DNA from 2 places in the Micrococcoides hystricis genome. Region 1 is predicted to be linked to the other one. Evidence: riboswitches for the same ligand, from Rfam matches in the RefSeq annotation. Region 1 holds a riboswitch; the other holds the start of a gene.
The links. Region 1 has a riboswitch for thiamine pyrophosphate ahead of ACFFFR_RS01960 (ECF transporter S component). Riboswitches for the same ligand answer to the same signal wherever they lie in the genome.
Positions count from the first base shown of each region.

Region 1 (15,514 bases):
GGAATTTCCGAGATCGTCGGTAGCTCCCCAGAATCGGTTCAAGCCGCCATTGAAAACGCGGTCGGCAAAGCGAACGAGACAGTCCGCAATCTCGACTGGTTCGAGGTCAGCGAAATCCGTGGGCACATCCAAAATGGGAAAGTTGCCGACTGGCAAGTTTCCGTCAAGTTGGGTTTCCGGATCGACGATTAACGTTTCAGTTCGTTGCCTCGAAAGCTTGGTTGGCTTAGCGGTCAGCCAAGCTTTCCACGGCATCGGAAAACTCCGGGTGATCGAACTGGTAGTACGCGGATCGCAATACTTCACTGGTCACATGATTGCCGGTGAGCATTTGGGCATCCCTGTTGCGGCCAAGTTTTGCTCCCAGCTTCATGAAGGTTTTGGGGATGGGAAGACCACGGTCACCCAAGATATGCGGTCCGAACTCCTTGCGAAGAATACGCATCAAATCGGCATTCCTCACCGGGTTTGGTGCCGATGCGTTGATCACTCCGCTAGGCAAAACATTCCCGGTGAGGCCTAGAAGGGTGCGTACTAGTTTGAGCCAGTCGGCAATGTGAATCCAGCTGACCCATTGACGGCCACTGCCCACGGGTCCGCTCAGGCCGGTCTCTGCCATGAGTCGAAAACGTCGGAAGAGGGGAGCGTCGGGGCCGATAATCTCGGCTGATCGCAAGACATAGAAATGCTCGGCTCGCACACCTTCACTTGCCGCTTCTAGGCGATCTGCTTCTGCACTTTGTAATGGTGAGTTCTCGGTAAGAATACGTTCACCGGTATTTCCGTAGACAGCGGTGTCACTGCCTTGAACCCAAGTGCGGACGGGCCGATCTAGAGCGGATACTGCCTCTGCAAGGACCCGCGTACTGTGCAAACCCGGGGTATTCGATGTCTCAATATCGGACAGCTCACGGCCGTTTTCTGAAGAAGCCAGGTTAATCACGCTGACAGGCTTTGCGGTGCTGCGGAATACATCGGTCCACGCGCCGAGGCTGTGGCCGTCCCAGAGTACTTGTGGCGCTGGGAAATATTCTTCAGAGGAGTCGGTCAGCACGAATACATCGTGGCCACGGCAGATGAGATCTGCTGCGAGGTTGCGCCCCTGGTAGCTGTGTCCCCCAGCGATGACACACTTGATCGGGTCCGCGGGGGACTTCGTCTCAGGCAACATGCGGAAGAGTCGTGCAGCCGCAATGGCAAAGTCTTCCAAGAGAGGTTCGGCGACGGTCTTGGCGAAAGCTAGTCGGAGCGGTCCGTCGATCGCCACAGTCACGCGCAGTGTGGAGCCTTCAAGTGCGGGGTCTACCGCCCACGTGACGGTGAGCTGTCCGCCTGGTTGCTGTTGTGTAAAAGCGATGCGTCGGGCACGTTCGTCCAGTTCCGTAACGGATCCGGCCGGCGCGGTCTTCTGATGCAGCAAAGAAAGCTTGTCACCGGGAGGCAGGAAATCGACTTTGGTGCCGACAGCCGCGGTTGGTTCATGCAGTTTGAAGCCATGGAAGCTGCGCATCCATTCATGAGTTTGCGACAGATCTCGCACCACTGAGAAAACAGCATCCGGTGTTGCTGCGATGTAGTGCGTACGTTCTTGCTGCCAACCAGCCATGATCAGTTCCTTCCAAAGACGTGGTTCTAGCCTACGCGGAAACCGGCATCGTGGAAGCTAAGCTACCGCTCATGTTGTTGGTCGTAGACCAAGAAATGTGCTGCCGAGTTAGCTAGGTCAAAACCTTCGTGGCCAGCCGCCATGGCTGATGCTGAGCGTAGAAGTCTTCTTCCAAAGCTTGCCAATCGGCCCACCAAGTATCGTCTTGATCTCTCGAGGTGGCTCGTTCCCGACGTATGCCTGCAGGAACATCTAACCAGTAGCGCTCGGAAGAAAAAGGAGCGGTTCTCAAGTTGAGGCTCCCGCATCCTTCAAAGACGATCGTTCCGCCCGGGTGCAAGGTTCTTTCGGGATCCCAAGTGGAGTTATGCCAATTCCACGGAGAATACCGGGCGGGGTGTCCGGCTGCTAGGAGTGCGCTCATCCAAGCAGCTGTGTGAGCGCCGGCCGATAACCCTTTCCAACCTGGATAAAGGTCATCCATGTGCACGATGTCGAGCTCGCGTGAATGAGCGAGGGCTCGGGCAAACGTTGTTTTGCCCGAGCCGCTTCGCCCATCAATCAGAATAATGTTCGTATCGAACGTGGTTCTCACAATGCTCCGAGACTAGCTCACAGAACTAAGTCCCAAGAAGTTGAACGTCCCGGTCAAGACGGACACAGCCAACGCCACACTGATGACGATCAGACACGCCGCAACAAACACATAGTCTTGGCGACGCACCGGGGAGGGGCGCGCCCACGTCCGGTCATTCCGACCAAAACCGCGAGATTCCATCGCAGTCGCCAGTGAAGAAGCGCGTCTGATCGCCAAAATCAGCAACGCAAAAGAGATGCTGAACAGCTTCCGGAACTTGTTTCCTTCTCCGATTCCGCGAGCTCGCTGGGACTGATCCATCGCCTGCCAATCGCGTTTGAAAACGCCCGCCAGCCGGATACCAGCTAGCGTGCCCAAAACGAACCGGGGTGCAACCTTGCCGTTTTGAGCCATGGCGTCCGCCAACCGGGTCACATCAATGCTTCCCAACACCAACAACACTGGTAGCCCGATGGCAAGCACGCGGAAGGAAATCCCCGTTGCCAACTGGATTGAGTTGTCGGTGATGTTGATCAGACCAAATTCGAAATAGCTCTGGCCTGCTGGACGGGCGTACAGCAGCATGCTCACAAACGAACCTGCGGCAACGACGAGCAAGAACCACCCTCGTCGCCACGTGGCTGAAATCGGCACACCAATGGCATAGGAACCGACCAGTCCAAGCAACAGCGCGATTGACGCACTGACCCAATCCAACGTGATCATCAGCGGCATCGAGTACAGGAACGTCCCCAGCAAGAGGAAAAGCGGGTTCAGGCGCTCTACCAGTGGGCCTTCAAATCCGACTCGGTTTAGCTGTGCCTGATGCCGTTCGGCCACAACATCGGCATGCGCGCTGATGGGGTAGTCCTGCACCCGGGCAGCCCCCGTGAATTTCTCAGACATGCACACGCTCCTGTTGTTCCAGACCCACATTGATGATGCGATCACCCATGATGCGGACAAGATCGGCATCGTGACTGATGGACACAAGTGTGGTCCCGTCAGAGACAAGCTCTGACATCAGCTGCACCAATTCGATCCAGGTCCGGCGGTCTTGCCCGAAAGTCGGTTCGTCGAGGAACAGAATTTTAGGACGGGTAGCCAACGCCGTGGCGACTGAAAGCCGCCGCTGTTCTCCGCCACTGAGTGTGAAGGGGTTCGCTTCAGCTAGCGATTCCAAACCGAGCGCGACGAGCAGTCGGTCGACCCGTTCGTTGATGTCTGACTTAGACATGCCGGTTGCTTTCGGCCCGAGCTCCAGTTCTTTTCGGACCGAACCGGTCACGAACTGTTGTTCTGGGATTTGGAAGACCGTACCAATGCGCCGGACGAGTTCACGGGACCGCCATTTCAGTGGGTCCGATGATTTCTGTCCATCTCGCAGCGCCGGGGTAGCCGTGACATCTCCCGCAACTGGGGCGAGGAGCCCGCCAAGGGTCAAGGCGAGGGTAGATTTACCCGCCCCGTTGGGCCCGGTGATGACGATCGACTCGCCGGCATGCACCTGAACCTCGTGGGTGGTGCCAACAGCCTGGCCATGGCGACCGACGAGCAAATCGTTGCTTTCCAGCAATAACTGCCCGGGTGTGCTGCTGTTTCGTTCAACTGCCACGGGTAGGTGGGGAACCCAGATGCCTTCGGCCGCTAATTCCGTGCCTAGCTCGGAGAGCACTGTCTGCGGATCACCATCGGCCCGGACCCCGCCACCGGGCTCCAGCACGATGACACGTGTGATCAGGGGCAACCAAATGTCTACTCGGTGCTCCACGACCACCATGGTGGCATCACTGTGGTCCAGCGCGCGTTTGACCGAATCACGGACTTCCACGACCCCGTCAGGATCTAGGTTCGCGGTCGGTTCATCCAGTACCAGTAGCTCAGGAGCCATCGCTAGGATTCCGGCCAAGGCCAGACGTTGACGTTGACCCCCGGAGAGGAACTCGGTGGAGTGGTCCAGAGGCAGGTTTAGTCCAACAGCTTCCAAGGCGGCAGCTGCTCGTGGCCAAATCTGGCTCGGTGGGACGAAGAGGTTCTCGCAACCGAACGCAAGATCATCTCCGACCCGGGACATGATGGTGTTCGCGTTCGGGTCCTGCAACATCAGCCCGGTGCGTCCGGGTTGTTGACTCGGGTGCTGCCCGTTGACTGTAAGCGAACCAAGCTCCTCGCCTTCGTCTTGGCCTCCGAGCACCCCAGAGATGGCTTTCAACAAGGTTGACTTGCCAGCGCCGGAAGGGCCGAGGATCAAGACGCGTTCGCCGCGCTCGATGGTGAAATCAACGCCGGATAGCGCCCATGCATTCCTGCCGGAATGACGCCAGCCCCATTGTTGTGCACGAATGTGGACTGTCATTTAGACCCGCTTCTGTAGGCGACCCAAGGGGAACTGCCGCAGGGCACCAGTGGAGGCCAAACCGCGGGAGAAGAGCCAGCCAACGAGGCCTGCGATCACCACACCGGAGAGAATTGCACTGGAGACGAAGATGACGTTGTATTCCAGACCTTTGGCCAAGTTCCCGGAAGTAATCAGTCCGAGAACCCAGTTCGCAAAACCAGCAGCACCACCGGCAATAAAGGCGACGGGCAGTGTGAATTTGCGGTACCCGGTGGCCAAGAAGATGAGCTCAGCGGCCAAGCCCTGAGCCAGTCCGGCGGTGACGGCACCCCAACCCCATTGCGCGCCGAAAATGACTTCAGTAAATGCGGCGAGCAGTTCGACCAAGAGTGCGGCCCCAGGTTTGCCAATGATCAGACCACCCAGAACGCCACCGATCAGCCAGCCGCCAAGGGCAAGGCCTCCAAGACCGGGGGTGAGAGATTCCATGACAGTCATCCAGGCGACTCCGCCAATGTTCCAGCCGGCAAAAATCGCACCGGTTAGGACGGCCAAGACTGCCATGACGATGATGTCGACAACCCGCCAACGGTAGGTACGTCGAGCCGGAGCCAGCTGAGGGGAAGTCTGAGGAGAAACTGTTTGAGTAGTACTCACAGTATGTGCTCTTTCTGTAGATCGTGAAAGCGCACGGGGATTGACACCGTTGGCGGTGTCAACAGTGTAAGAGGGTCTCCCTGCGCCAGCATGATCTGGGTCAGGTTCGACGGTCGAAGACTTAGGTGTCTTCCTCTCAGTTCGGATCACCGAACTCCCGTGACAGCCTTGAGCGTAACAGAGATAACAGCCCTATGAAGAATCACCGACACGGCTTGGAGAGGCGGCTTCACACAAGCACACACGATTTTGACTAGGCTAGCGAGCTATGAGTGAACCCGTCCTCGCCGCCGCTGCCATCATTGTTCGTGATGAGCAGATCTTGCTCATCCAGCGGGGAAATCCACCGCAGCAGGGACGTTGGACGCTGCCTGGCGGAAAGGTCAACCCGGGGGAGTCACTGCAAGAATCCGTGCGACGTGAGGTGGCAGAAGAAACCGGGTATGAAGTCAGGGTAGAGGACCAGCTCTTAGAACTTCAGGTCCCGATAGGGGATGGCAACTACTTCCAGATTCACGATTTTGCCGCAACGATTATTGGCGGCGAGCTGGTCGCTGGAGACGACGCCGCCGACGCGAGATGGATTCCCTTGTCCGAGCTGGATCAATTCCCGCTGACGGACCACCTCGTGCATTACCTGCGCAAAGCAGGCGTGAACTGCTAGGCGTCCTCACCGCAATCAGTTTTGTGTTCGGATAGCTCTTCTAACGCCTGAATCAATTCTTGAACACCATTGCCGGGATTCGAGCCGACGATCGCGTGCAGGTAGAGTCCATCGCCAATCAAGTGAACGATCTTGGCCAACGCCGGATCGGGGAGATGTTCCAGCAGTGTCTGGTGCCAGGACTGGAGCACCTGTTGAAGAGTCCGATCGACTTCCGGAATGTTCGAACCAGCCAGCTTCAGGGCGGCCATGAAGACGGAAGAATACTCATCCTGCGCAATGGATGACGAGGTGAGGTAGGCGCTGATCAAATCATCGCCTTGGGCCACCGTGCGCTCTATATCCGCCTCATTGAGTTCGACCAGTAAATCCATGAGCCCGGCATTGAGATCCTCCTTGGACGGGAAGTGGTGTAACAACCCTCCCTTGGAGATCTCAGCCTGACGCGCGACCTCATCGAGCGTGGCCGCGGCAACCCCGTCAGCGAGCAGAATGTCTACGTAAGCGGCCAATACGCGATCTTTTCCGCTTCCGCGTTTGTGCTTTCTTTGCTTCTTGTTTACGTGCTCGGACATGGGTTAAGCCTAGCAGTTATGATACCGTCTAGACGGTACAGTAACGTAATGAAATGGATCGTATGTTGATGACACGGGAGTTGGTGGAACAGCCACTGGTTTCGGATCGGGCGAGCGCGAAAACATGGTTGGGTTTCGCAGCTCTCATGCTCACTGTGTTACTGATCTCTATCGATAACACCGTGCTGTCTTTTGCGCTGCCCGACATTTCCAAAGCGTTGAATCCTTCGGGAACCCAGTTGCTCTGGATCGTGGACATCTACCCGCTGATTCTGGCCGGGCTGCTCATCACGATGGGCACCGTGGGGGACAGGGTAGGTCGGAAAAAGCTGTTGTTGATCGGTGCCATCGGCTTCGGCGCGGTATCCGTGTTCGCGGCATTCGCGGCTTCGGCGGAACAGCTGATCGTCGCCCGCGCTCTACTCGGCCTCTTCGGGGCAACCTTAATGCCGTCGACGTTGGCCCTGCTGCGGAATATGTTCCAAGATCCCATCCAGCGCAGACTCGCCGTGGCGATCTGGGCTGCCGGGTTCTCCGCCGGTGCAGCCCTTGGCCCTATCGTTGGTGGCTGGCTGCTGGAACACTTCTGGTGGGGATCGATTTTTCTGATCAACGTTCCCGTCATTGCGTTGTTCTTGGTCTTGGCGCCGCTGCTCTTGCCAGAGTCTAAGGATCCGTCCCCGGGTAAACTAGACCTGATCAGTGCTGCGATATCAATCGGTGCCATGTTCCTGATTGTTTTCGGGATCAAGTCCGTCGCGGCAGGAGACAATCTGTTGATCGCGATCGGTCTCTTTGCCGCAGGTGTCATCCTCAGCTGGAACTTCGTTCGCAGGCAGCTACGGATTCCTAACCCGATGCTGGATGTGCGCCTGTTCGTCAACCGAGTCTTCAGCGTTTCTGTGGTCGCGAATCTGCTCAGCCTGATGGCGCTGACCGGGATGCTCTACTACATCTCCCAGTACCTGCAGCTGGTCTTGGGATACTCGCCGATGGGCGCGAGCATGTACTTGATCCCTGGCTTGGTGGCGACCATTCTGGCTGGCTTGATCGCGGTGAAACTGGCGAACAGGTTCCCGTTGCGGGCGCTCATCCCGTTGGGCCTGTTGATGTCTGCCGGCGGTTTTGTGGTCGGTGCGCAGCTACAGGCTGGAAGTTCCGTGTGGTTGCTGGTCGTAGCGTTCGTCTTGGTGGGGATGGGCGTCGGCTTAGCTGAAACCTTGACCAACGATGCGATTCTTTCTTCCGTACCACCGCATAAAGCTGGTGCGGCATCCGGTATTTCTGAAACCGCCTACGAAGTTGGTGCACTTTTGGGTACCGCCGTGTTGGGGAGCATCTTGACGGCGGTCTATCGGTACACATTGCACGTACCGGTGGGCATCAACAAAGAGCTAGGCCTGCAAGCGCAGGAAACCTTGGGGGCTGCGATTCAGATCAGCGAACGAATTCCTGCCATTGTAGGTGAGGAACTAGCATCCAACGCGCGGGAAGCGTTCACCCTCGGTGCTGACGCTGCTTCGATCGTCGGTGCCATCGCTGTCACGATTGCGGGGATCTTGGTGTTCATGGTCTTACGGCGCCAGCGTAGCGTCGTCCTTGAGCCGGAGCGTGAACCCTAGGCCCGCGGATCGTAAGGATTCTGTGCGTAAGGATTCTGCACGTAGGGATTGTGCATGTTGGCAGGAAGGTACGGCTGCTGCACTGGCTCGAGACGAACATGGCTGCGTGTAGCCAAGAAATGGCTGATAAGAATCGCAGCCACGGCGATACCCGGAGCCACGATGGTGACGATAATGGTGGCTGTCAGCGGTTCGACCCCTAGGGGAGGCTGCAGGATCTTTACGTCGTTTCCCAGCTCGAGCAGCGCTACGAAGAATCCGGCCGGTAACCATATTGACCCAGAGATATGACGCAGCCCACCAGCCACAACACCGCCGACAAAGAACGTCAGGAAGCCGAAGATGCTTCCGGAGACAAGGTATGGCGGCAGCGCTAACAAGGCCGCCAGCAACACGATGAACAGCCACGGGCGACGATATTGGTTCAGGGTTGAAAATAAGTAGCCAAACAGGACCAGTAACACCGGCAAAATGAAGGAGAAAAAGACGCCTCCGGATGTCAGGAGAATCTCTTCCCACCAGGTGCCGTCCCACTCCGGATCCAGTCGATAATGCCATGGCAAACGCCCCGCAGTGATGACTAGTGCAGCGGGAACCATCCACAAAAGCAGACCCAAAACGAAGTGGATTGGTGCCGTCCACCAACGCCCAAGGCCTGCATACCGCAGGCTGGATCGATCAGCTCGCGTGAGCAAAAAGACCAGCAACAACATGATTCCGGTGAAGACCAGCCCGGAGGTGACCATGTATTCGCTGTTGGTGCGCCTGGTCCCATAGGGATTGATGCCGCCGAAAGAGATGATGAAGAACGTGATGAAGCCAATCACGGTCAGAAGAATGAACCGTCCGAAGATGGACCATCCTGACAGCCGCTTAATCGGTGGTCGCCATCTCACGTAATGTGCACTCCCAACTTTGACTCGTTTCAGCCCCAGCCAAGGGGGCCGGCTCGACGTTGAAGTCTAAACTACCCGATTATGACTTCCGTACCTGTCTGTTGCTTAGTGGTTCAGGTTTAATGATGATGAATCATTGCGACTGAAGATCGGATCCTCGCCATGTCCCTGTACCGTCGAGTCCTAGCGTTATTAGCTGCCTCGCTCCTGTTGTTGACGGCGTGTGCGCCAGCTTCCTCTTTGGATGATGTTCTCTCCAAGTACGGGATGGCCGGCAAGAATGCCGAAGAAATCATTGAGCATCTGGAAACGATGGATCCGCAGGACCGACCGGATGATCTGCTGGTGTCAGTCCAAGCCGATCAACTGGTGATCCAGGAACAACCGGATGGTACCGAGCACACGATGCCGCTTCCTCAGGACAAGTTCTACCTGTCAATTGCTCCCTACAAGGAGCAAACGCACGACTGCTTTTACCACGCGCTCACGAGCTGTCTCGGTGAAATCACGGACACCGAATTCTTCGTGCATATTCGGGACACCGAAACCGGGGAAAACTATGTTAACGACCATTACCGGACGAACCCCAACGGTTTCGTCGGTTTCTGGTTACCCCGGGACCGCAATGTGGAGATGAAACTGTCCACGCACGCGGACCATGGCCTCGAGTCACCGAAGGTCCAGCTCAGTACCGCCAGTGATGCACCGACGTGCATCACTGACGTGAAACTGAACCCGATTATCTATGTCGAGGAAAAATAACCAGACCACGCATCCAGCTGACGAGTCGGCGTTCGGCTAGACCTTCTCCAACTGACGGACCGGTCGCTGCTCGTGCACAGTTTCTGCTGGGTCTGGAAGTTCCGGGTTGCGTGGTTTCCGGGGCCACCATGTCTTCTCGCCGAGCAGGGCAAGCGCCGCCGGCACGACCATGGAGCGGACCACCAAAGTATCGATCAGTACACCCAAGCCCACGATGAGTCCCAGCTGACCTAGTGTGACCAGTGGCAAGACACCCAGTGCTGCGAAGACTGCGGCAAGGACAACCCCTGCGCTGGTAATCACCACACCGGTGTGACCGACGGCCTGCACGACCGCTTCGCGGATCGGTGCCGTACGAGACTCCAACATGGTCCGATGCGCCAAGAAGATCGTGTAATCGATACCCAAGGCAACCAAGAAGATGAAGGCTAGCAGCGGAACGTTGACATCCAGTGCCGGAAAACCGAACACGGTTGTCCCGATCCACGTGCCCGCCCCAATGGCTGCCAGCGAAGAGAGGCTATTGAGCAGCAGGAGGACCACCGGTCCGAGCACTGCCCGCAGCAGGAGAACTAAGACGATGAACACGACCAGCAGTACTAGCGGGGCGATGATCACAAGGTCACGAGCGGACGCTTGGAGTAGGTCGTAGCTTTCGGCAGAAGCCCCGCCGACCAATGCGGTGACGTCGCCGGAGGTGAGTACATTCGTTTCAACGGCAATCGAATCTAGTTCGGTACCGTGTGCCACGGTGCGCACCCGCTCCAAGAGCTCATTCGCTTCATCAGTGTCGGGTTCGGCCTCACCGACCACCGAGAATCGAACCAAATCCGAATCCACCGCAGTCTCAGCCTGACCGACACGTTCGACGCCATCAACTGACTCCAGATCTGAGCGTAGTTGCTCGGCCGCACCGGCGGTGGTGACCACGGTGAGTGGTTCAGCCTCTCCGGCTGGGAAGTGCTCCTGCAATACTTCGAACCCGGCCGCAGACTCACTGGGCACCCGGAACTGTTCGGTCTTGGACAAACCGATGCTGGTGCTCAACAGCGGTAACACCATGACCGTCAGTGCGGCAATGGCGGTGAGCAACACCGGTAGGCGGAAGCGGACCACCGAATTGGCCACGGTAAACCAGCGGCTTTGCTTTTCGGAGCGTTCTTGGCCCGGTTTGGGAATGAATGGCCAGAACACTTTCCGGCCTACCAGAGAAAGCACAGCAGGCAGCAGCGTCAGGACGAATACCAGCGCAAACACCAAGCCAACGGCTGCGGCTAGACCCAGCCCCCGGGTGCTGGGAACAATGCCCAACAACATGGTCGCCAAAGCGATAACCACCGTCAGGTTGGAGGCAACGATGGCACCGGTGGTAGCCAGCACGGCATCCCGCAGGGCGGTGCGATGGTCGGAAGTTTTTCTCAACTCTTCGCGATAGCGGGAGATCAACAGCAACGCGTAGTTGGTGCCAGCACCAAAAACGAGCACAGAGATGATGCCGGTATCAAATCCCAGGCCCGATAGTTCACCGGTCATCGCCGTCATGGCCCCCGCAGCGCCGTCGGCCAAGCCCACCACCGGGAGCGGGATGAGCCATAACACCGGAGAACGATACGTCAGCAGCAGCAACAGGGCGACAATACCAACCGTCACGGCCAACAGGGTGAAGTTTGCTCCGTCAAACGCGGCTGCGATGTCGGCGCCAAAGGCCGGCCCGCCGGTCACCCAGACTTTCGTCTGATCCGGTGCCGTGGCAGCGGCTTCAGCCCGCACCTGTTCGATGACCGTTGCCAGCTCGGCATTCGGGATCGCTGTCTGAGTACCATCAGCGGCGACTTCGGCGGTTTGTACTGGCACGGATAGGATCGCCGCTTTTTGATCCTCCGAGGTGATGGGGCCAAACGGTTCGCTGGTGGAGTCTGCGCTACCGAAACCAGCCAACTCGCCGGCAGTGTTGCGAAGTTCTTGGAGTGTCGTGCTCGAGAGGATCTGATCGTCCTCAGCCGAGGTGTAGACGACTAGCAGTTGTGCTTCATCGGCATGCGGGAACTGCTCGCCCAATTCCTGCACCACCGCTGACTCAGCCTGCGAGGGCACAGATCCAACCGAGTTCGGCACACTAAAACTGCGCAGTCCACCGGCGATGCCCACCCCGAGGATGGTCATCACCAAGATGGTGATCCACGCACCTTTCTTCGTCACCATCCATTGGACAGTCTTCTCCCACATGTCAGCGTTCTCCTTAGCCAATCGTGCTGTTAATTCGAGACTAAGAATTCAAGGCAGAGCCGACATCACCCGAATGGGTGATTAGAGCGGGGACCCGCCAAGCGGTTTAGACTGGAAAACATGACACGTGCGACTAAAAACCGACAACGAGTCCTAGGCCTAGCCGCAGCGGTGACCCTCGCGTTGAGTGCCTGCGCGGGAGAAGGCCAAAGCCCAGAGGCAACGGATGCAACCGTAGAGTCTGCCACCGCGAACCAGACCCAGCAGTCTCAACCGGAACCGAGTGACACCGAAGACACCCCAACAACGGACAGTGAAGCCACCCCGGCCCAGACAGCTTCGGACGCGGTCGCCCCGAATGACGCCCGCGTACTTGAAGCCCTGCAGGAAGCCGGCTGGACGTGTCAGGGTGAAAGCCGCTGTCGCACCCAAGCAGATCAAGGCGAAGCGGTCATCGAACTCAGTGACCAACGCGCCTTCATCATGTAACGCAAACAGCGCCAGCCAGATCCTTCGCAGCAAGCAGAGCAGTTGCTGAGCCACACCGAAGCCTACGGTGAAGCATTACCGGATGAAGGCAACTTTGATACCGGCAAGTGGGCCGACTTTGTCGACTGGCAGAAGGAACACTCCGGTCAACGCAACGCCCGCGGTGACGTCAACGGCTGGCATGTGGAGTACCACGTGGAAGGCCCCACGGCGAAGTTCATCGTGACAAAGCGCGACTAAACAAACGGGAAAATCGGCAGCGCTTCAGGATGGTGGGCGTGCACGATCGTGAGGAACACGATCGCATCGAACAGCAGGTGCACCGTGATGGTGTACGGCAATGACTTTGTCTTGGTGAAGATCCAGGCCTGGACGAGGGCGAATGGGATGGTCAAGGCCGGCCCGATCGACTGATACCCCAATTCCCACAAGAAGGACACGAAGATCACCGAGGTGAAAATATTCGCCGTCCAAAAGTTCAGGTGCCTACGCAACAGGGTGAAGATGGTGCAGATGAAAAAGAGTTCATCCCAGATCCCCACGGCGTTCACGCCCACGAACAGCCGGGCAATCTCATGCCACTCTTGCACGGCCGGCCAGTTCTGGTAGACCCCGGTACCCAAAAAGTAAGCGGGCAGAATAAGCCATGCGAGAAATATTGTGACCAGAAGCCAGCCCCATTCCAGCCGACTCCACGGTTGTCCGGTACGCCGCGGGAACCGGATGGCATGGTCCTTGTATACGTAGCGGGAAATCCAATAGGGGATCGCCACCGCCAGAGCCAGCACCGTGCCCATCAGCAACATATTGGACACGGAGATGTCCGCTTCCAAACTGATGGTTGAGATCAGCGCCAAGGCGCCAGCGATGAGCACAATGTCTTTGAATAATCGCCGAGAATTCAGTGCAGCGACCACGATCGCGGCGATCAGACCAAGGTAGCCAAGAGGGCTGAAGAACCCGAAAAGTCCGACGGCCCCGGCCGCACAGCAGGCTGCCGCCAACGCGGGCCAGGACAGCATTCCCTTCACCTCACCGCCGCCTGGGCCTTCGACGGTGGCTGCTGAACTCGGCGCTGAGGCCTCGAGCCGTTTCATGCAAGCAAGCTTAGCAACAGAAGATTGAGCGAACGGTACCAGATCGGCTCCGTTGCCAAGCCGTGACCTTTGACACCTTGGAAGGGTCTTTCTAGTGTTTATACCGTACGTCGTACCCGTACGGTGCGGCACGAGCATCACTCGAATCAACCAATTGGGGGTCTTTCATGACTATCCGGAAGAAACTCGCCGCAGTACTGGCGGCATCAGCATTGGCCTTGGGCGCAACTGCATGCGGTGACGGAGGTGGAGACGGTGAGGGGGATGCTTCAAAGGTTGAAGGTCAGACTTTCACGGTCGTCACTGACACCTCGTACGTCCCATTCGAATTCCAGGAAGATGGCAAGACCGTTGGTTTTGATATCGACCTGATCAACGCCATCGCCGAAGAAGCCGGTTTTGAGATCGATCTGAAGAACTCGAACTTCGATGGCATCATCCCAGGTCTGCAGACCAACTCCTACGACATGGCGATCGCCGGTATCGGCATCACCGAAGAGCGTAAGAAGTCCATCGATTACTCTGACCCGTACTACCGTGCCGGTCTGATCGTTGCCGTGACCGAGGACAACGATGAGATCAAGGGCATCGATGACTTGGCCGGCAAGAACGTCGCCACCCGTCTGGGCTCGACTTCGGCCAAGTACCTGGCCGACAATGTCCCAGAAGCTGAGGCACAGCCATACGAGCAGCTCGACCAGGCCTACCTGGCGGTGGAGAATGGTCGCGCTGACGCCATCCTCTACGATGAGCCAAACGTTGCCTACTACATCAAGACCACCGGTGACGGCCTGAAGATGGTCGGCGAAGCTGACGACACCGTCGACTTCGGTATCGCCTTCCCGAAGGGTAGCGATGACCTGCGCACCGCAGTCAACGAAGCCTTGGCCACCTTGAAGGACAACGGCAAGTACAACGAACTGCACAAGGAATGGTTCGGAACTGACGCCAAGGATAACTAAGGCGTAGCCACCCTATGAATACAGTACTCACACCCTCCCGTTTCGACTGGGTCGGCGTAGTTGAGTTCCTCCCGGCCCTGATGCAAGGTTTGGGGTACACCCTCCTTGTATCAGTGGTCGGGTTGCTCATCGGCTTCGTCCTTGGTGCGATCTTCGGTTTGGGACGTATCTCCCGCATCAAGATCGTTCGCATCCTCGCCGGCATCTACATTGAAGTCTTCCGTGGCACCCCGCTGCTGGTCCAGGCCATCTGGTTGTACTTCGCGTTGCCGCTGGTGATCGGTGCGAAGATCCCTTCTCTGACCGCCGGTATCATCGTCATCGGTTTGAACGCAGGCGCCTATATCGCGGAGATTGTCCGCGGTTCGGTCCAGTCGGTGGACAAGGGTCAGATGGAAGCAGGCCGCTCCTTGGGTCTGAACCATCGAGACACCATGCGCCACGTCATCTGGCCGCAGGCTTTCCGCCGGATGATCCCACCACTGGGCAACCAGTTCATCATCTCCATCAAGGACACCTCCTTGCTGTCGGTGATTCTGGTCCCAGAGCTGATCTTCCAGGGCCGCCTCATTGCGTCCAACCACTTCAACGCCGTGGAAATCTACACCACAGTTGCGTTGTTCTACCTGGTGATCACGGTGACTCTGTCCAAGATCTTGGGCCTTGTTGAGAAGAGGTTGAACCGTTCATGATCATTGAAGTCAAAAACCTACATAAGTCCTTCGGTGACAACGAGGTGCTCACCGGCATCGACGCTGGCATCGAAGAACGAGAGGTTGTCTGCGTGATCGGGCCCTCCGGCTCCGGTAAGAGCACGTTCTTGCGCTGCCTGAACCTGCTCGAAGACATCACCTCCGGAGAAGTCATCGTTGACGGCCAGTCCCTGACTGACCCGAAAGTTGATATCAACGAGGTCCGTACCGAGATCGGTATGGTGTTCCAGCAGTTCAACCTGTTCCCACACAAGACCGTGCTGGAGAACATCATGCTGGCACCCATGAAGGTCCGTGGCCTGAACAAAGCTGAAGCCACCGCACGTGCGC
Region 1 is NZ_JBHLUB010000001.1:420,457-435,970, reverse strand. It holds gene ACFFFR_RS01985 (dodecin) at 1-192, shown strand, start outside; gene ACFFFR_RS01980 (SRPBCC family protein) at 227-1,606, opposite strand; gene ACFFFR_RS01975 (AAA family ATPase) at 1,719-2,201, opposite strand; gene ACFFFR_RS01970 (energy-coupling factor transporter transmembrane component T family protein) at 2,214-3,089, opposite strand; gene ACFFFR_RS01965 (ABC transporter ATP-binding protein) at 3,082-4,539, opposite strand; gene ACFFFR_RS01960 (ECF transporter S component) at 4,540-5,178, opposite strand; TPP riboswitch at 5,239-5,349, opposite strand; gene ACFFFR_RS01955 (NUDIX hydrolase) at 5,447-5,842, shown strand; gene ACFFFR_RS01950 (TetR/AcrR family transcriptional regulator) at 5,839-6,417, opposite strand; gene ACFFFR_RS01945 (MFS transporter) at 6,486-8,039, shown strand; gene ACFFFR_RS01940 (hypothetical protein) at 8,036-8,935, opposite strand; gene ACFFFR_RS01935 (CueP family metal-binding protein) at 9,098-9,697, shown strand; gene ACFFFR_RS01930 (MMPL family transporter) at 9,734-11,923, opposite strand; gene ACFFFR_RS01925 (hypothetical protein) at 12,044-12,412, shown strand; gene ACFFFR_RS01920 (hypothetical protein) at 12,455-12,652, shown strand; gene ACFFFR_RS01915 (CPBP family glutamic-type intramembrane protease) at 12,649-13,509, opposite strand; gene ACFFFR_RS01910 (transporter substrate-binding domain-containing protein) at 13,677-14,471, shown strand; gene ACFFFR_RS01905 (amino acid ABC transporter permease) at 14,486-15,163, shown strand; gene ACFFFR_RS01900 (amino acid ABC transporter ATP-binding protein) at 15,160-15,514, shown strand, end outside.

Region 2 (15,514 bases), on a different contig from region 1:
CGGCGGTACCGGTCTTGATGTCACCCTTGCTGGTGCGCACGCCGGTGACCCGACCGTGTTCCACATCGATTCCAGTGACTTCGGTGTTCTGGATGATGTCGATGCCATAGAGCGAGGCACCGCGGGCATACCCCCACACCACAGCGTCGTGGCGGATGGTGCCTCCAGGCGGGTGGTAGAGCGCTCCCAAGATGGGGTAACGAGTCTGTGCCGAGGTATCCATCATGGGCACAAGTTCCTTGATCTCATCCGGACCAATGACCTCGGAGTCAACGCCTTGAACCTTGTTGACCTCTGCGCGCCAACGCATGGTGCGCAGCGAGGAGTCGTTGTGGGCCAGGGTCAAGTGCCCCATTTGGGCGAACATGATGTTGAAGTTCAGCTCGGTGGAAAGGTTCTCGTACAACTTCACCGAACGGTCGTAGAAGGCGACACCTTCCGGAGTGAGGTAGTTGGAGCGGGCAATGGCGGTGTTACGTCCGGAGCCACCGCCACCAATGTAGGACTTCTCAATGACTGCAACATTGGTAATGCCATGACGAGAAGCGAGGTAGTACGCGGTAGCGAGTCCGTGAATACCGCCACCGATGATGACCACGTCGTACTGCTTCTTGAGATCTGGTTCAGTCCAGTTCTTTTTCCACGAAGACTGTGGTTTCAGTCCCTGATAGAAGAGGGACGCCGCCGAGTAGCCAGAGATTTTTTTCTGTGGCTTATCGTTGCTAAACGATGCTTTTGAACGCATGAGCTCTCCTGTGCTTGGCGCTATATGCTGGCCACTCTAGGACACAAAAAATGCCCCGTCTAGAGTTTTTAAATTTTCGACTTTAAGACGGAGATGCGCCGAAAGTGATTCATGCCACCAACTTCCGCGAAATGACGCAGGTCACACCGACCTAAACTCGCTTCAAGCTGAAGAGAAGTAATGTTCACGAGACCTTAACTCTTGTAATCCCGCGTATTCTCGGCAAAGATTGGCTGAAATCGCGCTTCATCTATTCCTTGACATTAGGCTTAGAAGCGTGTGAGATTGCGGTAATACCAGCTGCGTATTTCAAACAATAGCTACCAATCGGGACTTTAAGATTGCGTTCGAAATGCGAACGCAGATTGGGCCCGGCTAGGTTAGCAGGGAGGTGTACCTAACTATGTGCGGAATTGTCGGTTTGCATCTAAAAAACCCGGCACTGCAGAGCCGAATCGGCGAGTTGGTGTATCCGATGATGGATTGCATGGCTAGTCGCGGACAGGACTCCGCTGGCCTAGTCATCTTTTCCGATGGGATTCCGGACGGCAAGTACCGGTATTCCATTCGTGTCACGGAAGACCAACTGCCCCAAGCAGACGTTAAGAAGATCGTCGACAGCCTTCAGCAAGAGCTGGCGAAGGCGCTGAACACCGAGGTCGAGGTCGAACGAGTTCGTCCCGACGGCGGTGTCTTTGTCACTACCAACGATGTTGACGCCGTCCAGGCAGAGCTGTTCAACATCGTTCCTGATGCCTCCCTCGTGGGGTATGGCCAGCACATGGAAATCCTCAAGGATGTTGGTTCTCCGGCCGACGTGTGCAACCGTTTCGAGGTCCGTGACCGCTCCGGCTACCAGGCCATCGGACACACCCGCATGGCGACCGAGTCCGCCGTGACCATCGAACACTCCCACCCGTTCGCTCCGAACTCGGATCTTGCGGTGGTTCACAACGGCACCTTCTCCAACCCGTTCATGGTTCGTCGTGAACTGGCCGAGCAAGGTATCTACACCGTCACCGATAATGACACCGAAGTGGCTGCACGCCTGATCGGCCGTGAATTGGCTGCCGGTAAGCAGATGGCAGAAGCCCTCACCACCGTGACTACCACCATGGACGGGTTCTACACCCTTCTGGTCGGTACCGCTGACGAGTTCGCCGTGGTGCGTGACTCCTTTGCCTGTAAGCCACTTGTGGTGGCAGAAACCGATGACTACGTCGCTGTCGCCAGCGAATACGTGGCCATGGTCGATCTACCTAATATCAATGACGCTCAGATTTACGAGCCCAAGCCGGAGGAGCTGTACATATGGAAGTCAAATCAGGACAGCAGCGACAAACCAGTAGTGACCAGCTTGTCCTAGACCTCAATGAGATCACCCTCCGGGAACTGAACAACCGGTTGCGTGAGCTCGAGGATGGCGCCAACGTCACCATTGAGAACCCACGTGGTCAGCACAGCATCTGTGTTGGCCAACTGAAGCGTCTGAACGTCACCGTCAACGGGCACGCCGGCTACTTCCTGGGTGGTCTGTGCGATGGCCCCGACATCACCGTGAACGGCTCCGTCGGTGTCGCCTGCGGCGAGAACCTGATGCGCGGAACCATCCGTGTCCACGGCAACGCCTCCTCAAACGGCGGCGCCTCGGCCCACGGTGGCACCATCATCATCGACGGTGACGCTTCCTCCCGTACCGGAATCTCCCTGAAGGGCGGCACCATCGCAGTCGCCGGCGACATCGGCCACATGAGCGCCTTCATGGCTCAGGCCGGAACCATCCTGGTGGGTGGCAACGCCGGTTACGCCCTGGGTGACTCCCTCTACGAAGCCGTCATTTACGTCCAAGGTTCCATTGACTCCTTCGGTGCAGACGCACGCGAAGAAGACATGACCGAAGACGATGTGGCCAAGGTTCGCGAACTTGTTGAGCTCACCGGTTTCGATCACATCGACCCGGAAAACGTCAAACGAGTTGCCTCTGCGAAGACGCTCTACCACTTTGACGCTCTGAAAGGGCAAGAATACTGATGAAGCCTATCGACAAGAACGAACATCCAGCCGTCGATCGGACGCACCTAGCCGAAAACCACACCTGGCAGCCGGAGATGATCTCCTACGTCCAGGACATGGCTCGTACCGGTCTGTACGAGATCCGTGGTGGTGGCGGCAAGCGCAAGGTGCCCAGCTTCGACGACTTGTCTTTCCTCGCTGCAGCGGCCTCCCGCTACCCGCTGGAAGGCTACCGCGAGAAGTGCACCACCGAGACCGTGTTGGGTACCCGGTTCGCCGAGAACCCGATCAAGCTCGACATCCCGGTCACCATCGCGGGGATGAGCTTCGGTGCCCTCTCGGCACAGGCTAAGGAAGCTCTTGGCCGCGCAGCCACCCACGTGGGTACCTCCACCACCACCGGTGACGGCGGTATGACGGAAGAAGAGCGCCAGGCTTCCAAGCTACTGGTCTACCAGCTGCTGCCATCGCGTTACGGTTTCAACCCACGCGACGTCCAGCGTGCCGACGCCATCGAAGTTGTCATCAACCAGGGTGCCAAGCCTGGTGGTGGCGGTATGTTGCTCGGCCAGAAGGTCTCCGAACGTGTCGCTAAGATGCGGACCCTGCCACCGGGCATTGACCAGCGCTCCTCGTCCCGTCACCCAGACTGGACCGGCCCGGATGATCTGACCATCAAGATCGAAGAGCTCCGCGAAGCCACCGGTTGGAAGGTCCCGATCTACGTGAAGATCGGCGCCACCCGTGTGCTCAATGACGTCAAGCTGGCCATCAACGCCGGCGCCGATGTCGTCGTGGTAGACGGCATGGTCGGCGGTACGGCCGCCACCCAGGACGTCTACATGGAGCACACCGGTATCCCAACCCTGGCTGCCGTCCGTTTGGCCCGCCAAGCCATCTCCGAAATGGGCATGGATGGCGAGGTCCAGCTGATGGTCTCCGGTGGTCTACGGACCGGCGCCGACGTGGCCAAGGCCCTAGCCTTGGGCGCGGACTGTGTGTCCCTGGGTATGGCTGTGTTGATCGCGATGGGCATGAACTCCAAGACCTTGGAAATGGACGGTCAGCTCTATGACCTCTCCGACGAGTACGAGGCTCTGGGCACCACCGCCGATCACTACCACCACCTGCACACTGGTCTTTGCCCAGCCGGCATTGCCACGCAGGATCCTGAACTCTCCAAACGCCTAGACGTGGATACCGCCGCGCGCCGGGTCATCAACTACCTGAACGCTCTGGTGATGGAGCTGACCACCTTGGCTCGCGCCTGTGGTAAGTCCAGCGTCCACAACCTAGAACCAGAAGATCTGGTGGCACTGACCATCGAGTCGGCTGCCATGGCCAAGGTTCCGCTCGCCGGAACCGATTGGATCCCCGGACAGAGCTTCTAAACCCCGATTAGCCGCAAAGTAATCCACAAAGAAAATAGGTGGGATAAAATGCCAATCCAACAACCGCAAACCGTCGAGGAAGTCAAAAAACTCTGTGAAGAGAAGGGCATCGAGTTCATCTTTGCCTCCTTCTCGGAAATCAAGGGTAAATCCAACGCCAAGCTCGTTCCAGCCGAACACGTAGAAGATCTGTTCGCCGAAGGCGCCGGTGCTGCCGGTTTTGCCGCCGGTGACATCGGTCAAGGCCCCCACAGCCCGGATGTGGTGACCCTGCCGGACCCGAAGACCTTCCGCGTTGTTCCCTGGAAGAAAAACCTCGGGCACGTGATTGGCAACGCCTACGTCAATGGTGAGCCGTGGCCATTCTGTCCACGAACCATCCTGCAGCGTCAGGTGGAGCGCGCCCGGGAAATGGGCTTTGACTTCCGGTTGGGCTTCGAAGCCGAGTTCATGCTCGTGAACTTCGACGAAGACGGAAACCTGCAAGTGGCGGACGAACACGACAACTGGGCACGGCCCTGCTATGACGTGAAGTCCCTCTCCCGCAACTACGAGTTCGCGACCCGACTCTCCAAGTACGTCACCGAACTCGGGTGGGAAAACTACGCGGTTGACCACGAAGACGGCAACGGCCAGTTCGAATGCAACGTCACCTACGCTGACGCTGTCGAATCCGCCGACCGCGCCATCTTCTTCCGGTACATGGTCGATATGCTCGCCCGTGAACACGGCGCCCTGGCAACCTTCATGCCGAAGCCGTTCACGGACAACACCGGTAACGGTATGCACTTCACCATGAGCCTGTGGGACATGGAGAATGACATCAACCTCTTCGAAGCCCAAGACGGCGAAGAAGACCCACGTGGCTTCGGGCTTAGCGATGTGGCCTACCACTTCATCGCCGGCCTGCTGGAGCACGCACGCGGCTACGCGGCGTTCGCGGCACCCACCGTGAACTCCTACAAGCGCCTGAAACCAGGTACCGAAACCATTCGTACTTGGGTCCCAGTGGCCCGGACCTGGGGCGGCAACAACCGCACCCAGATGATCCGTATCGCCCGTAATGGCGCCATCGAAGACCGGACCCCGGACTTCTCCGGCAGCCCATACTTGGCGATGGCCGCAGCATTGGCTGCCGGCCTCGACGGTATCGAACGCAAACTGGATCCAGGTCCGATCAACGAGAAGAACCTGTACGACTTCTCCCCATCGCAGCTGCGCGAACGCGGTATCAAGTTGCTGCCGGGCTCCCTCTGGGAAGCTTGCCACTACTTGGGCAAGGACGACGTGCTGCGTGAGGCGTTCGGCAAGGTTCCAAAGGATGGCCCAGAAGGTGAACCTTCAGACGCAACTGAAGACTTCATCGACTACTACATCCGCGTGAAGAACGACGAGTTCCACGAGGTCACCGATGAGGTATCCCCGATCGAGATCGAGCGTTACCTGCTCTTCCCGTAAGGGACTCTACAGACTGGCCCGAGCCTAAGGCGGGCTAGACCCAACACAATGCCTCCGGTATTGGCATCACGCCAAGATCGGAGGCATTGTTGTGTTAAGAACACTTCTAGGAGGGACACCCATGGGCACCCAACTCCCCCACCTTAACTTCGACGGCATTGGGCGGGTCCTCTGCGTTGTCGCCCACCCCGATGACATGGAGTACGGTGCCTCCGCCGCGGTGGCCGAACTCACCGATGCCGGAGTAGAAGTTCACTACCTGCTGATCACCGCAGGCGAGGCCGGCATCCGCGAGATGAAACCAGCCGAAACAGTCGCGTTGCGCCGCGACGAACAGCAAGAAGCCTGCGCCGTGGTGGGCGTCAACGATCTTGAGATTCTGGACTTCCCTGACGGACTGGTGGAAAACAACCTCGAGCTGCGTCAGGCGATCGCCGAGCACATCCGCAAGGTCCGCCCCGATGTCGTCATCACCATGACCTGGGAACTGACCGTCGGGTGGGGGTTGAACCACGCCGATCACCGCAACGTGGGGCTGGCGACCGTGGACGCCATCCGGGACGCGGACAACCCGTGGTTGTTTACCGAGCTCGCCGATGCAGGCTTAGCCCCATGGTCGACAAAACAGTTGTGGGTCACCGCCCACAATGAGCCCAATGCGGCTGTGCGGGTCGGTGAGAAAGCCAAGGACCGGGCGGTGCAGTCATTGGCGGCACACAAAATCTACCTAGAGTCCCTGCCAGATCACATGGCACCGGAAAAGTTCATCCCGGAAATCCTGCGCGGTGGAGGCGAGGCAGCCGGCACCGAATATGCTGCCCCGTTCCGGCGCTACGAGTTTTAGCGGTGCAAGCATCCACCACCGGCTGCTCTTAAACGACTCGTGCCCCGCACACACCGGTAACGCTGAACCGGTGTGTGCGGGGCACAAGCTTGTTTTAGGGGTGGTGGCTACACCATGACGGGTTGTTCTAGACCGAAGTGAGAGCGCAACGTTTTGCCCTCATATTCGGTGCGGAACAGGCCCCGCTTTTGCAGGATCGGGATGACGTGGTCGATGAAGTCTTCCAACGAATTCGGCAACATCGGCGGCATCAGGTTAAACCCGTCGGCGCCCTCGTTGCGGAACCACGTTTCGATCTCATCGGCCACCTGTTCCGGGGTGCCGATCATGGTGCAGTGTCCGCCACCGGCAGCCAGCCGGCCTAGGACTTGGCGCACCAGCGGTCGTTTGCCGTCCACCGTGTCCACTTCGATCATGCGCAGGATGGTGCCGTACCGTCCTTTCGGAACGGTGACCTCCTCCAAGCTCGGCAGGTCCGGGATGGGCGCGTCCACGTCCCAGTCCGAGCAGTCCTGCCCAATGAACAGACCGAGTTCACGTAGGGAATGCTGGACCGGTAGTAACGCATCCAGTTCGGCCTTCTTCGCCCGTGCCTCGGCCTCGGTAGACCCGATGTAGGTGACCAGGCCGGGCAGGATTGCGGTGGCGTCCGGGTTGCGTCCAGCTTTGGCTATCCGGGACTTCACATCTCGGTAGTAGTCTTGGCCCGCCTTCAGGTCGAAGGCCACCGCGTAGATGGCCTCAGCCCACTGGGCCGCCAAGTTCCTGCCGTCCTCGGAGGCGCCGGCCTGAATAAGCACCGGTTTGCCTTGCGGGGAGCGTGGCACGGTCAAGGGTCCGTCCACCAGGAAGTGTTCACCCTGATGGTTGATCGGGCGAACCTTGTCCGGATCAGCCCACAGCCCCTGGCGGTCGGCGACAATGGCGTCATCGGCCCACGAGTCCCACAGTCCCGTCATGACCTGTATGAACTCCTCGGCCCGGGCATACCGCTCCGCGGCGGCTGGCATGGCCTCGCGGTTATGGTTGCGCGCTTCCGCGTCCCACATGCTGGTCACCACGTTGATGCCCACCCGACCACCGGAAATGTGGTCTAGGGATGCGGCAAACCGCGCGGCATGAAACGGGGTGTAGAACGTGGAGGAGACGGTGGAGATCAGCCCGATGTTCTCCGTGACCGCCGCGATGGCAGACAACGTGGTGAGAGGTTCAAGGAACCACCGGGCCCCCTGTGCCACCGGAGGGACCGAGTGACCGTCAGCGAAGAAGACTGCATCGAGCAGACCCCGTTCGCTGATCTTGGCCAGTTCCTGGTAGTAGCTGATGTCTCCGAGTCGTTCGAGCGCGGAGTCCGGGTGCCGCCATGCCGCCGAGTGGTGTCCGGCGGTGAACAGGAACAGGTTGAAATGGAGTTTGGGTTCCTGATCCATCGGTTAGTCCATGACCAAACCGCCGTCAACGACCAAGTTCTGGCCGGTGACTGAGCGTGACCATGGGGAGGCGAAGAACAGGATCGCGTCCGCGAATTCAGCCGGGGTGGTGACCGAGCGCAGCGGGGTGCCGGAGGCGATGAAGTCGAAGACTTCTTCCGGGGTGGCCGCGGAGGCATCGGTGGTGCGCAGCAGGCCACCGGAGAGCATGTTGACGGTGATGTTCTTCGGACCCAAATCGTGGGCGAAGGTGCGGGTCAACGACAGCAGCGCGGCCTTGGAGGCGGTGTAGTCGTGGTAGGGCACCACCGGGTGCTGGAACAGGTTGGTGCCGATGTTGATGATGCGGCCGGAACCGAGTTCCTCGAAACCAGCGAGGGCTGCCTGGGTGGTGTTGACCGCGCCGCGAACGTTGCCTTCAAACTGACCGGTGAAACGGGACCAGTCGATCTCGTCGGCCTTGGGGCGGGCGTCGCCGTCGAAGGAGAAGGAGGCTAGTGCGTTGTTCACCACGGTGGAGATCGGTGCGGAGAAGAACTCTTTGGCGGTGTCAAAGATGTTCTTCACGGCGGCCGGATCAGTCACATCACCTTGGATGGCGATGGCCGAGTTTGCGGCACGCTCGTTGGCCTCGTTCGCGAGCGCTTCTGCGGCTTCGCGGGAGTTCAGGTAGTTGATGACGACCTTGGCACCTTCGCGCAAGAATGCTTCGGTGACGGCTTTGCCGAGTCCGCGTGCGCCCCCGGTAACGAGGACGATTTGCTGGTTCAACGCCGGGGCTTGGTGATCTGCCATGGATGCCTTTCTGCGATGGCAGAAGGGAGTGATGAGACATTCCCTTCGCCAGTGTTATCTGGATCAGGTTCGACGGGTGTTCTCTCAGCCCCGCACCGTGTGGGGGCACCCCGTGTCACAATTCACAAGCGTAGCAAAGAACTACGCAATGGCAGATTCGTGCGCTTTACTTGGGCGTTTTGGTGCCGCGTCCGCCCAACGCCCGGGACTCGTCGCCGTGGGCGCGCAGGATCGGACGAAGTTCCTTCGGCAGGGAGAAAATGATGTCTTCCTCGGCGGTGACAATCTCCTCAATTTCTCCGTAACCGTAGTCGGCCAGCAGGCGCAGGACCTCTTGGACGAGGACCTCTGGGACCGAGGCACCCGAGGAGACGCCAACGGTGGCGACGCCTTCGAACCAGGCCTCATCGACCTCGCGGGCGAAGTCAACCAGTTTGGCATTCTTGGCCCCGTATTCCAGTGCGACCTCGACCAGCCGGACCGAGTTTGAGGAGTTCGTGGAACCGACCACGAGCACCAGATCAGCCTGCGGGGCGACCTTTTTGATCGCGTGCTGACGGTTGGAGGTGGCGTAGCAAATATCGTCCGATGGCGGGTTTTCTAGGTGTGGGAACCGCTCACGCAGCAGCCGGACGGTTTCCAACGTCTCGTCCACGGACAGCGTGGTTTGGGACAGCCAGATCAGCTTCTCGTGCTCTGGCACCACCAGATCGGCGACTTCTTCCGGTCCGTTGACGATGGTGGTCACTTCCGGGGCTTCCCCGTAGGTGCCTTCTACCTCTTCGTGGCCTTCGTGACCGATCAGCAGAATCCGGTAGCCATTCTTGGCGAAGCGGACCGCTTCCCGGTGCACCTTGGTGACCAGCGGGCAGGTCGCATCGATGGTCTCAAGATCCCGGTCCTTGGCGGACTGCACCACGGCCGGTGAAACACCGTGGGCGGAGAACACCAACAGTGAGCCCTCGGGGACCTCATCGGTTTCTTCTACGAAGATCGCGCCGCGTTCTTCGAGGGTTTCCACCACGTGCCGGTTGTGCACGATCTGCTTGCGGACATAGATCGGTGGGCCGTAGTGCTCGAGGGCTTTTTCAACGGCGATGACGGCGCGGTCGACGCCGGCGCAGTAACCGCGCGGAGCGGCCAGCAAAACTTTTTTCTCCCCGTGGACGGGAGCGGCAGCTTCCACCTCTTCACGGGAGCGACGCACCCGCGGCATGGATGGCATGGGCATCGAAACAGGCTTGGAGGAAACATGAGTGGACATGTCCCCTAGTCTATCGAACTTGCCGCACATCTTCGCCCCGGGCCTTGAGCTAGCACGGGGGTGGGAGCCGCTACAGTGGAGACCATGGCAACTGTCTTGAACCAACCAGACTCACCGATGCCACTGGGCCAGTACATGGCCGGGCTGAAGCAATTGCTCTCCGGTGCACCCCATATTTGGGTTGAGGGTGAGCTGATCGAGTTCAAGGAAATCCGTGGCAACGTCTACGGCACCATCCGGGACCTGAATCAAGACGTGTCCATGTCCGTGACCGTGTGGCGCTCGGTTGCCGCGAAGCTCTCCCCTGGCATCGATGTCGGCGCCCGGGTTACCGCACTGGTGAACCCGCAGCTCTACGAAAAAAACGGTCGACTGTCACTGAACATCCAGCAGATGAACCCGGTCGGTATCGGAGATCTGCTCGCCCGGGTAGAGATGCTGCGCAAAGCGCTTTTTGCCGAAGGTCTCTTCGCCCCGGAACGCAAACGTCCCTTGCCGAAGCTTCCGGCCTGCATCGGGCTCATCGCGGGCAAGGATTCCGACGCCCAAAAGGATGTCATGCGCAATGCGACCCTGCGTTGGCCGGCCGCACGGTTCAAGCTGATTGAGACCCAGGTTCAGGGTCCCCAAGCGCCCGCCGCGGTGACCCGCGCGCTCCAAGAACTTGATGCCGACCCGCAGGTGGAGGTCATCGTGATTGCCCGCGGTGGTGGCGCACTCGAAGAAGTCATCCTGCCCTTTAGCGACGAGGCCCTCATCCGGGCGGTAGCCTCCGCCCAGACCCCGATTGTCTCCGCTATCGGGCACGAGGCAGACCGCCCGATCCTAGATGATGTGGCCGATCTGCGGGCCTCAACCCCCACCGATGCTGCCAAGCGCATCGTGCCCGACGCTTCAGAAGAGTTGGCCATGATCGCCGAAGGACGGCAGCGGTTAGCCGCCGGGGTGCAACGGCTCTTAGCCACCGAAGCGGAGCGCCTGGCGGCCTTACGCACCCGGCCGGTGCTGGCCAACCCGCACACCATGGTTCAATTGCGTGCCCAAGAACTCGCTGCCATCCGGGCCCGGGCCTTCCAAGCCGCAGACCGGGCGGTGGCCGCAGGCCACGCTAGGATCGAACACCTGCGTACCCAGGTTCGTTCCTTGTCTCCGCAAAAGACTCTGAACCGGGGCTACGCGGTCGCCCGCACGATTGACGGGCACGTGCTGAAGAACCCGGAACAGGCTCCGGCCGGGACCGCCTTGCAGCTGCTCTTAGCCGACGGCGCGCTCGCCGCGACCTCCGAAGGCACCACCACCTCCGCACTGACCGACGCACAACCCTCCGAGTCGAAAGGTACCGACCAAGCATGACGGACCAGCCCAACCAACCAGACCAGACCGCCTTTGCCACGGCAGACACCTCAGATATTGGCCAACTCAGTTACGAGGCCGCCATCCAGGAACTGGTCAACATCGTCAACCGTCTCGAGGCCGGCCAAACCTCACTGGAGGAATCCTTGGCCCTTTGGGAACGCGGCGAGGCCTTGGCCAACCGCTGTGAATCGTGGCTCAACGGGGCCCAGCAACGGTTGGATCAGGTCCGTGCCCAGGTTCAAGGCGACAGCGGCGCCGACGCCACCGGTCAAAACTAGAGGACGCGGCCCTTTTCGCGCACATCGTCCAAGAACTCCCCGATGCGGCCCACCGCTTCGGTCAGAACTTCCACAGACGGTAGGGTCACCAACCGGAAATGGTCCGGGTTCACCCAGTTGAACGCCCGACCGTGGGAGACCAAGATCCGCTGCTCCTTCAGTAGCTGCAGGGCGAAGTTCTCGTCATCCTGAATGTTGTACACCTCGGGGTCAAGCCGCGGGAACAGATACAGGGCCCCCTTGGCCTGATTCACGCTCACGCCAGGAATCTCATTGAGCATGCGGTAGGCGACGTCGCGCTGTTCTCGCAACCGGCCACCGGGCAAGACCAGATCATTGATGGACTGGTAGCCACCCAACGCCGTTTGGATCGCGTGCTGAGCTGGCACATTGGCACACATCCGCATATTAGCCAGCAAGGTCAGGCCCTCCAAGAAGTTCCGGGCCCGATGCTTCGGTCCGGACACGGCCACCCAGCCGGACCGGAAACCAGCCACCCGGTAGGCCTTCGACAACCCGGAGAACGTCAACGTCAGCACATCGTCAGACAATGCCGCAGCATTGATGTGCCGGGCGCCGTCGTAGAGCACCTTTTCGTAGATCTCATCGGCCATCAGCACCAAGTTGTGCCGCCGCGCCACGTCCACGAACCCTTCCAAGGTGGCCCGCGAATAGACCGCACCGGTTGGGTTATTCGGGTTAATCAGCACAATAGCCTTGGTGCGCGGACTGATCTTAGACTCGATGTCCTCTAAGTCAGGGTTCCAGTCATTGTTCTCATCGCACAGATAATGCACCGCGGTGCCACCGGCCAACGTGGTTGCCCCAGTCCAGAGTGGATAATCAGGGGCCGGAATCAAAATTTCATCGCCGTTGTCGACCAAGGCTTGCAGCACCATGCTGATCATCTCGGAGACGCCGTTGCCGATGAACACATCGTTCACCGAGATGTCCATGATGCCCCGAGACTCGTAGTACTGGCTGACGGCGGTCCGGGCCGAATAAATACCTTTGGAGTCCGAGTAGCCTTGCGCCTGCGGCAAGTGGCGGATGATGTCCATCAGGATCGAATCCGGTGCATCGAATCCGAACGGTGCCGGGTTACCGATGTTGAGTTTCAGGATGCGTTGACCGGCTTCTTCCATCCGTTGTGCTTCCTCCATGACAGGGCCGCGCACGTCATAGCGCACGTACTGGAGTTTGCTGGATTGCCTGATCTCTTGCACCTAGTTCTCTTCCGTTAGCAGCCCCTGCCGGTGCAGCCACCACGTGGCGGCCTCGGCCGGGGTCATGGATGGGTCTTCATGGATGTACCGGTACAGGTTGGTCAGTTCCTCGCCGGTAAGTTTTTCGCTGACATGGGCCACGGTCTCAGACAGGGCCGTCAGTTCGGTGTCGGACAACGCGCTGGTTGATAGCAGTGGGCGGTAATTGTCGGCTCGAAGCAGGTAGTCATCGGGCAGGACCGTTGCCATGCCCTTGTCGAAACCGGCCGGGTTCGCGCTATCGAGCAGCACCAGATCCGCGGTTCCGCTCATGCCTTCCCGGAGTGCGGCAACCGGCTCAGTTTCGGTTAGCGTCTGCGGTTCGCAGTCAAAGCCGGCCGCAAGTTCTGCCCGAATCTGGGCGATGGGCATCCTGTTCTGGACGACGGCGTCAAGCTCGTCGCAGACGTCACTGAGTTGTTGCTCAGGCTCTAGTTCCCGTGCCGTCTTCACAAAGGACGCACTCAAAACACGCACGCCTCGGCGGCCCTCGGAGGAACGCGCCGGCTGGATGGTGATGGGCAGCCGGTCAGCCAGTTGTTCGTCCTTCTGCGCGGCGGTGGATGGCCACGGGGACGGGGTCGCTTCGGGTGCCGGGCTGGTCTCTTGGCGTGTCACCGGCACCAGCAGGGTGTTGGGGTCGAGCATGTTCAGCGCTTGGCCGGCGCGCACGACCGCCAGTGAGGTATTTCCCTGCACCAGACGGGTCAGGGTGTCTTTCACTTCACTCTCATTGAAGAATGCTGGGGCCTCATCCTGCTGGTCAGTGCCTTGGCTGTCTTGCCGGTCGACCTTGAAACGTTCCTGTGCATCCACGTATTGCAGGTAGGCCTCGGTCACGGCTGCATCAAGCGGTTCGGCAGGGACGAACACGCTCAGCTCAGTGATCTCCTCCGGGGTGGGGCCCGGCTCAGGATTCTGCGTGCATCCACTCAGGACAACGGTGCCAGCGAGCGCCACCAGCGCGCCGGCGCGCAGCAGCTGAGACCGTGATGCTCGTCGCTGTGCCATCCTTGATTGTCCTTCCCACTTTGCCCCTTTTCGATTCTATGCCCTTTTACCCTCCAGTATTTCCTCCACCGCGGTCAGTCGTTGTTCTGCGATGCTGGCAGCTTTGTGTGCCGGGGCGTGTTTAGTCCCGGCGATGAGGGTCAGGGCCACAGCGGCGGCCCGCAACTGTAGCGCTCGCTCGTCAACGAGACCGGCGCAGACCTGCCACCAGCGTGCCGTGAGCGGTTCAATTCTCCGGTAGTCCGGATGCACCGACGGTAGGACGGCAAGGTGACCAAGCAGACAGGCCAGATCGTCGACCCGATGCCCAGGGCCCATGGTGTCTAAGTCCAGCAGCCCGGAAAACCTCAGGGATTGGTCTGGGCCTTCGGTCAGAAAAATATTGGCTTCATAAAAATCACCGTGGGTGGGCACCACCGGACCGCGATCGGTTTTGGCCAACCGTTTACGTAAGTGCTTCCGGACCCGCCGCAGTCGCGGAGCCAAGTGCGGGAAGGCTGCCGCCGCAGAACGGGTAAAAGCTCCGATGCCGTCGGCCCACGCCGACCGAGGGCGCAGCGTCGTCAACTCAGTCGGCAAGTCATCTAACACCTGAACCAATTCGGCCAGCGGTAGCGCCCGGTCGAGCACGTCCGGATTCCAGCTGAACAGGTAGTCGGTCATCGGTCTTCCCGGCAGCGCTGCCAGCGGCACAATCCCTGCTTTGGGCTCCCCCACCAACCTGGCGGTGGGCACCTTGGCGTCGGCCATGATCCGATGGATGTGGCCGAGTCGGCCCGCCCGTTTTAGCGTCAGCACCTTCAGGTAGGCTTCCTGCGCGCCGTACTGCGCATGCAGAACAGCCCGCCGCAACGGCCGGTAGGTTCGCCACGAAAGGTCCAGCTCCCCTGCCGTCGGAAAGGCATCCGGCCACAGAGCGCACAAGGTGCCAGGGTCGGTGGCCAAAGGCAATCCCGGTAGCCGTGGGTCCGTTGGGTGCCGCCAGACACTCACGGGGATGCCCGCATAGTGGGTCTGCACCACGTCATGGCGTTCTTGGGCCGTCAACGATTCGGTAGTCATCCCGTAGTGGTGCTCAATCGCGCGTCCGCCCATGCTGCCGCGGACACGGTATACCCCGGTGACCCCGGCTTTTGGGCGATGCTGGACGCGCACGATGTCGATGGTGTCGACGGCGATGCCCCGGGCCGCAAGACGCGCCCGGAAAAAGAGGTTCAACCGGGCTGCATTGTGGAAATGCTCGAGGTGTTCTGTCAGCGGCTGGCTCATGCCCGCCTGCTCTCAGCCCGGTGCCTCCGGGCAGTGATGGGTCTGAGTCTAGGCCCGGCGGCGTTCCAGAACGTCATCAAGATTCAGAGCCCCTGCCTTCGGCTGGTGCGCGCGCACCGAGGTACGGATGATCCGTTCCTGTTGTTCGCGCAAGAGGTCCTCATTGACCAGCAGGGTATCTTTCAGGCGATTAACGCTAGCCTTCGGCTCTTCCGGAAGCTCCAGCGGTTCCGGTTCGGCGCGTTCAGCTTTAGCTTCGCGGGTGTACTTGGGTGCGGGCACCTCTACTGGTTCCCATGTGGTCTCGGCTTCGGCAGCGACCACATCGGTGACCGTTTCCGATGCAGCATGCTCTTGCTGCAGTTCAGCTTCTACCGCATCGCTGCTGTGCTCAC
Region 2 is NZ_JBHLUB010000027.1:51,348-66,861, reverse strand. It holds gene ACFFFR_RS06090 (FAD-dependent oxidoreductase) at 1-745, opposite strand, end outside; gene ACFFFR_RS06085 (class II glutamine amidotransferase domain-containing protein) at 1,233-2,111, shown strand; gene ACFFFR_RS06080 (GltB/FmdC/FwdC-like GXGXG domain-containing protein) at 2,057-2,776, shown strand; gene ACFFFR_RS06075 (FMN-binding glutamate synthase family protein) at 2,776-4,149, shown strand; gene glnT (type III glutamate--ammonia ligase) at 4,198-5,607, shown strand; gene ACFFFR_RS06065 (PIG-L deacetylase family protein) at 5,729-6,451, shown strand; gene ACFFFR_RS06060 (LLM class flavin-dependent oxidoreductase) at 6,559-7,881, opposite strand; gene ACFFFR_RS06055 (3-oxoacyl-ACP reductase) at 7,885-8,676, opposite strand; TPP riboswitch at 8,699-8,799, opposite strand; gene ACFFFR_RS06050 (4-hydroxy-3-methylbut-2-enyl diphosphate reductase) at 8,843-9,940, opposite strand; gene xseA (exodeoxyribonuclease VII large subunit) at 10,025-11,293, shown strand; gene ACFFFR_RS06040 (exodeoxyribonuclease VII small subunit) at 11,290-11,574, shown strand; gene ACFFFR_RS06035 (pyridoxal phosphate-dependent aminotransferase) at 11,571-12,800, opposite strand; gene ACFFFR_RS06030 (hypothetical protein) at 12,801-13,850, opposite strand; gene ACFFFR_RS06025 (phosphotransferase) at 13,887-15,119, opposite strand; gene ACFFFR_RS06020 (hypothetical protein) at 15,168-15,514, opposite strand, start outside.
Region 2: it holds a riboswitch for thiamine pyrophosphate, as region 1 does, so the genes downstream of both, ACFFFR_RS06055 (3-oxoacyl-ACP reductase) here and ACFFFR_RS01960 (ECF transporter S component) in region 1, are expected to answer to the same signal.